3 regions of the Bradyrhizobium sp. USDA 241 genome follow, and region 2 is predicted to be linked to each of the others. Evidence: predicted binding sites of a transcription regulator. Region 2 holds the regulator's gene; each other region holds the start of a gene.
What was found. Region 2 encodes LexA, which represses DNA repair genes until DNA is damaged. Its sites were predicted from a motif close to TGTTCNNNNTGTGTTCNG; they were not measured.
Positions count from the first base shown of each region.

Region 1: the regulator LexA is predicted to act here: its motif matches at 846-863, upstream of ABIF91_RS10655 (ribonuclease T2 family protein).
Region 3: the regulator LexA is predicted to act here: its motif matches at 1,029-1,046, upstream of ABIF91_RS02110 (ImuA family protein).

Region 1 covers NZ_JBMGPZ010000004.1:197,623-199,819, reverse strand. Annotated here, with positions in the region: gene ABIF91_RS10660 (23S rRNA (adenine(2030)-N(6))-methyltransferase RlmJ) at 1-24, opposite strand, end outside; gene ABIF91_RS10655 (ribonuclease T2 family protein) at 108-800, opposite strand; gene ABIF91_RS10650 (hypothetical protein) at 921-1,382, opposite strand; gene ABIF91_RS10645 (hypothetical protein) at 1,567-1,854, shown strand; gene ABIF91_RS10640 (DUF3617 domain-containing protein) at 1,897-2,197, shown strand, end outside.
Region 2 covers NZ_JBMGPZ010000005.1:3,780,055-3,782,251, forward strand. Annotated here, with positions in the region: gene glp (gephyrin-like molybdotransferase Glp) at 1-746, shown strand, start outside; gene lexA (transcriptional repressor LexA) at 923-1,624, shown strand; gene ABIF91_RS40180 (hypothetical protein) at 2,109-2,197, shown strand, end outside.
Region 3 covers NZ_JBMGPZ010000002.1:247,848-250,044, reverse strand. Annotated here, with positions in the region: gene ABIF91_RS02115 (putative DNA modification/repair radical SAM protein) at 1-948, opposite strand, end outside; gene ABIF91_RS02110 (ImuA family protein) at 1,111-1,899, shown strand; gene ABIF91_RS02105 (Y-family DNA polymerase) at 1,796-2,197, shown strand, end outside.

The sequences.
Region 1 (2,197 bases), on a different contig from region 2:
GTGGAAGGCGTGGCGGTAGTTCATGGCGGAGAGTTACGACATCGCGCGATGCTGCGCACCATAGTTCGCGCGTTGCGCCCCCGAAACGAGGATCGGAGCAGTCGGCCTCAACCGCCCCTGATCGGCGGCATCGTCACCTGGTCGCGGCGGCAGGCGCGGCGTTCGATCTCGTCGCAGGCGCGGAATTGTAGGTCCTTGCTGAGGCAGATGCGGACCTCGGACAGCCGTGTCCGGTTGCAGGTGACCGAGATGCTGGCATTGCTGAGGCCCGGATTGGCCTTGATGAAGGCCTCCTCGACCTCCGCCGGCGCTACGGTCTTGGCCTGCGACAGATCGAGATAGTCGGCCGGGATCTTGATCGCGGCGCGCGCTTTCCGGATCGTCTCGAAATAGCTGCGGCCCTCGAGCCCGGAGCAGGTGCCATGCTTGTCCCATTCGTTGAAGATCAGGCCCGGCGCCGGCATCAAATCGAGCATCGAGGACACGATGTTGCGATTCAGCCGCGGCGCCGGCCGCTGGCAATATTCCGGGAAGCCATTCTCATATTGCGGCCACAGCCCATGCACGACGAAAGCGTAGGGCCGTCCGCCGCACTGGATCTGGGAACGGCCGCCGCGCTCGGCCGCCTCTTCGCAGAACGAGGGCGACCATGACAGCGCGAGCACATAGAAGTCGAACTCGCCCGGCGCGTTCTGCCGCTTGTCCTGGGCTTTCGCGCCGCCGGCGAGCGCTGCCAGCCCGGCGGCGAGGGTCAGCGAGATCATCAGACGGGACAACGAACGCAATCTGGGATGAAACATGGCAACGCCCCTCAACTAGACTGTGCACGCAGCCTAGCAGGCAAAGAGAACATTTCAAGAACAAAATTCGAAGCGGCTGTCGTCGGCGGGTTGATCAGCCCGAATCAGTCGCTCTTCGGATCAGGGCCTGGCGGCGCGGCAGGCCGGATTGTAGGCCCAGTTGCGGTCGAGCCCGACCACGCACCATTCGACGCCATCGCCATAGCCGGCGAAGCCAGTATCCTCGGCGATCGAGAAGTGCACTTTGCGCACCTTGCCGTCATTGAGCATGGCCTCGCCGGTGCAAAAGCGGCGCGGAATGTTGTCGGACTGCCAGGGCCTGAAGGCGACCTCGCGAACGGCGGAGAAGCTGGTGATCTTCAACGAGGAATTCCAGAACGAGCTCTCTTTTTCCCAGAACTGGGTGGCGATCGTCGGCAGGGCCTTGTCGCAATCGACGACGGCGCCGTCGTAGCGCGGTCCGCTCAGCCAGAAATTCAGCTCCAGCGGATTGGCGGCCCTGGCCTCGCCGAGCGACAGCGCCCCGAACATGAGGCCGAGAAGGGCGGCAAAGCGAAGCGATTTCGGGGAGGGGGCGCGCATGGTCAATCCAGACTGCTTAGGTCTTGCGAAGCTCAGACGGTGCCGCGAAGGCCGGGGGAGGTCAAGTGCAGCGCGGCAACACTTGGCCAGGAGTTGACCAGGACGTCGCGGCCAACCGGGCTTCTGTTCTTTTCACTTCCGTCCCGGCACCGTAGACTGGCGCCAGCCAACTGGAGTGACGGGAATGCGAATCATTGCGGCCGCTGGCCTTCTTGCCCTGGGTATGATGGCGAGCCAGTCGGCGCGCGCCGATATCGTGCCGCCGTTCAAGGGCAACGACACCGGCGGGATCATCGCCTATTCGATGGCGACCCGGGTCGACGCGCGTCAGGTCGCTGTCGATCACTGCGCACGCTACGGCAAGGTCGCCAAATTCCTGGCGGTGCAGGGCTATGACGGCGGTTACATCTCTTTCGCCTGCCGCTGGGTGCCCTATGGTGCCGCCGAGCAACCGATCCGCACGCTGTACTGAGGCGCCGTCGAAGGTCCGCACTCTCAGCCGGGAGCCCTCCACATGAGGCGCAAACTCGCTTTGCTCGGCGCGGCCACTTGTCTCGTGTTGTCGGCAGGCACCGCGAGCGCCGACGATTTGCCGGTGCGCAAGGCTGGTCTTTGGGAAATGAAGCTGGTCACGACCGGCTCGCCGGTGCCCGAGATGACCATGCAGCACTGCACCGACGAGACCGTCGACAAGGAGATGAGCAACAACGTCTCCCCGATGGCCAAGCAGATCTGCGCCAAGCAGGAGATCAAGAAGACCGCGACCGGCTATGTCAGCGATTCCGAGTGCAACGTCGCCGGCGTCAGCACGACCT
Region 2 (2,197 bases):
ATCTCGCGCTGGCTGCCGGAATGAATCACCCGCATCTCGCCGTCTGCCGCCGTCCGAGGGTCGCGATCCTCGCCACCGGCGACGAGCTGGTGATGCCCGGCACCACGCCCGGACACGGCCAGATCGTCTATTCCAATGGCTATGCCCTGCACGCGCTCGCCCGCAGCGAGGGCGCCGAGACCATCGACCTCGGCGTTGCCGCCGATACGCTGGAGGCCACTTCCGCCGGCATCCGTCGCGCCCGGGAGAGCGGCGCCGACATCCTGATCACGACCGGTGGTGCCTCGGTCGGCGACCACGATCTGGTCCAGCAGGCGCTCAAGGACGAAGGCATCTCGATGTCGTTCTGGAAGATCGCGATTCGGCCCGGCAAGCCGATGATGCACGGACGACTCGGCGCAATGCGCGTGATCGGCCTGCCCGGCAATCCCGTGTCGTCTTACGTGTGCGCCTTCCTGTTCATGGTGCCGCTGATTCGCGCGCTGTCGGGCCGTTCAGTGATTCATCATCGCCGCGAGCGCGCCGTGCTGGGCCGCGATCTCGATGCCAACGACCAGCGCGAGGACTATCTGCGTGCGCGCCTGAAACAGCGTGACGACGGCGCGTTCGTCGCCGTTCCCGTGAGCCATCAGGACTCCTCTCTGCTTGCGAATCTCGCTGCGGCGCAGGTACTTCTCGTGCGCGCACCGTTCGCGCCGAGGGCCGAGGCCGGCACGCCTTGCGAGGTGTTGCGCCTGCCCGCCTGAGCTGCACGGCCACACGCATCGCGCGAGCTTGGCTCTGTTCACCGTAAATTAAGCAGTTGCGGAACACATATCGAACATATAGTGTCCGTTCATGATTTGTTTCGAGGATGTAGCGGCTTATCGCTGACTTCCTCGTCTCGGACTCGAACGACATCAACCGGGGGACTTTGGTCGAGATGTTGACGCGCAAACAATACGAGCTTCTGCGATTCATCAGCGAACGTCTGAAGGAAAGCGGCGTGCCGCCGTCCTTCGACGAGATGAAGGATGCGCTCGACCTGCGCTCGAAGTCAGGCATCCATCGCCTGATCACTGCGCTCGAGGAGCGCGGCTTCATCCGCCGCCTGCCCAACCGCGCCCGCGCCATCGAGGTGATCAAGCTGCCCGAGCTGCAGGCCGCCGCCGGCAGTCGCCGCGGCTTCACGCCGAGCGTCATCGAGGGCAATCTCGGCAAGGTGCGCGCGACCTCCAGCCCGCCTGTGGACGAGGGCGAGCGTCCCGTCGCGGTGCCCGTGATGGGCCGCATCGCGGCCGGCACGCCGATCGAGGCGCTGCAGACCCGCAGCCACACCATCAGCGTGCCGCCCGACATGCTCGGCTCGGGCGAGCACTACGCGCTCGAGGTGCGCGGCGATTCGATGGTCGAGGCCGGCATCCTCGACGGCGACATGGCGCTGATCCAGCGCAACGAGAGCGCCGATACCGGCGACATCGTGGTAGCGCTGATCGACGACGAGGAAGCCACGCTCAAGCGCTTCCGCCGCCGCGGCGCCTCTATCGCGCTCGAGCCCGCCAATGCCGCCTATGAGGTCCGTATTCTTCCGCCGAACCGCGTGAAGATCCAGGGCAAGCTGATCGGGCTTTACCGCAAGTATTGAGCGGTCGTTCGATATCTATTGGAGCGGATCGCTATCCGCTCCGGCTGGATGGTTTTTCCGGTTCTGCTCAGATGGTCCGGCCCCCTCTTTCGGCGCCACATCCTCGACACGCCGCACAACGCATCATCGCGTCGCGGCCTGAGAGTGCGAAGGGACGTGATGCGCCAGACTTATCATGGACGATGTTGCGGCGCCGATCGCAGCATCGGCGACGTAAGCCACTGCCATACAATCGCACCGCCATTCGGCAAGCGAGCGGCAATACTCAGGCTGGTCGGCGCCCGCGAGGCACTGACACGCGCCTTCCGAATTCACAGGCGTCGGCTTTGTTCCTATCGAATCCGGGAAAGATAATGTGATCGCGGCTTGCGGACGCAGCCGCAGATTTGCCTACAACGAAGCAGAACGTTGCGTGCTTCCACCTGATAGAGGCCTGCGCCTCCAAAAGAGGTGCGGGTTGCTATCTTCGCATGAGGAGCACCCGATGTGTGACTACAGCCTGCATGCCGTCGCGACGCGCCCCGCCGAAGTCGGCGAGACGATCGTCACGACAACCTTCCGTGGCACCTCGAC
Region 3 (2,197 bases), on a different contig from region 2:
GGCCAGCTTGGGATCGATGTCGAGCGGCAGCATCGCGCTGTCGTCGACGATCTCGCCGACGTCGAAGCCGTAGAACCGCATCAGCCAGTCGGCCTGGTAGAGCCGGTGCTCGCGCAGCAGCGGCGGCTGCACCAAGGGCAAGGCACGGCTGGCATCGGGGATCGGGCTGAAGGCGGAGTAATAAACGCGCCGCAGCCGGTAGGCGCCATAGAGATTGGCGCTGGTGTGCAGGATGGTGTGATCGGAGGCCGCGTCGGCGCCGACGATCATCTGCGTGCTCTGGCCGGCCGGCGCGAAGCGCTGCGGCCTGGCCTTGGTCTTTGCGCTGCGGCTGTCCTCGGCCTCGTCCAGCTTCAGCCGCAGCCGGCCCATGGTGCGGCGGATCGCGCGAACGTCCTTCTCGGGCGCGAATTGCTGCAGGCTCGTCTCCTCAGGCATCTCGATGTTGATGGAGAGGCGGTCGGCATATTTGCCGGCTTCCGCGATCAGCGCGTCGTCGGCTTCGGGAATGGTCTTCAGGTGAATGTAGCCGCGGAAGTGATGCTCCTCGCGCAGCTTGCGCGCGACGCTGACCACCTGCTCCATGGTGTAATCGGGGCTGCGGATGATGCCGGAGGAGAGAAACAGGCCCTCGATGTAATTGCGCCGGTAGAAGTCGAGCGTCAGCTTCACGACCTCGTCGATGGTGAAGCGGGCGCGCGGCACGTTCGAGGAGGCGCGGTTGACGCAATAGAGGCAATCGTAATTGCAGGCATTGGTCAGCAGCACCTTGAGCAGCGAGATACAGCGTCCGTCCGGCGCGTAGGAATGGCAGATCCCCATGCCGGGCGCGGTCGAGCCCATTCCCTTGCCGTCGCTGGAATCCCGCTTCTCGGTGCCGCTGGAGGCACAGGATGCGTCGTATTTGGCGGCGTCCGCCAGGATTTCCAGCTTGCGTTGTACGTCCATCCTTGAATCCCTTTGATTCAACTCACGAATCCGATCGAGCGCCAATTCGATTGACTCTTCTGGTCCCGTTAGCTTTATATTAGAACATATCATGAACAAATGAGCCAGCCGCTGGTTCTTCTTTTGAAGACCACGGCACCAATTCCTGAAGGAGCGGCGAGCATGAGCGGGGCACGCATCAGCGCGCTTGCGATCCTGCGCGGGCAGATCGAGCGCATCGAGACGGCGGAGGTCGTGCATCAACACGATCGCGTCGCGCTCGGCCATGGCGAGGCTGACAGCGCGCTGAAGGGCGGGCTCGCGCGCGCGGCGATCCACGAGGTATTTTGCGAGGGGCGTCAGGGCGCTGCCGCGACCGGCTTCGTCATGGGCCTTGCGGGACGCGTGAGCGCGCGTCGGCCGCTGCTGTGGGTGCGGCAGGATTTTTCGGAGATAGAGACGGGCGCGCTGTCGATGAGCGGGCTAGCCGAACTCGGCCTCGATCCGCGCCGCGTGGTGATGGTGCGCGCCGCCGATGTCGAGAGCGCGCTGCGCACCTCGGCCGATGCGCTCGCCTGCGATGCGCTGGGCGCCGTCGTGCTCGAACTCTGGGGCGAGATCAGACAGTTCGATCTCGTGGCAAGCCGCAAGCTGACGCTCGCCGCGCAATCTTCCGGCGTCACCGGGTTGCTCCTGCGCATGGCCGCACAACCTTTGCCCTCGACTGCGGAGACGCGATGGATGCTGCGCGCGGCACATTCACCGCCGGGGCAGGCATGGAGCACATGGGGCGCGCCGGTGTTCGATGCCGAACTCTTGCGCAATCGTCATGGCCCGTGTGGCCGGTGGATCATGGAATGGAATTGTGATGAGTGCCAGTTCAGTGAACCGTCGACGTATCCTCAGCCTGTGGCTGCCGCGCCTGCCCATCGACCGGATCCAGCGGTTTTTCGGCAGCGCCGGGCTGGGTAAAGCCAATCATGAGCCTGATATCGTCGTCATCAAGGACAACAATGCGCTGGTGATCCATGCGCTGGACGAGGCCGCCGAGCGCCTCGGCCTGTATATCGGCCAACCCCTGGCCAATGCGCGGGCGATGTGTCCCGACCTGAGGGTGTTCGATGCCGATATCGTGGCCGATGCGAAGACGCTCAGCGATATCGCCGACTGGTGCGACCGCTTCACGCCGCTGGTGGCGCTCGACGCGCCGCACGGGCTGTTCCTCGACATCACCGGCTGCGCGCATCTGTTCGGCGGCGAAGCCGCGCTG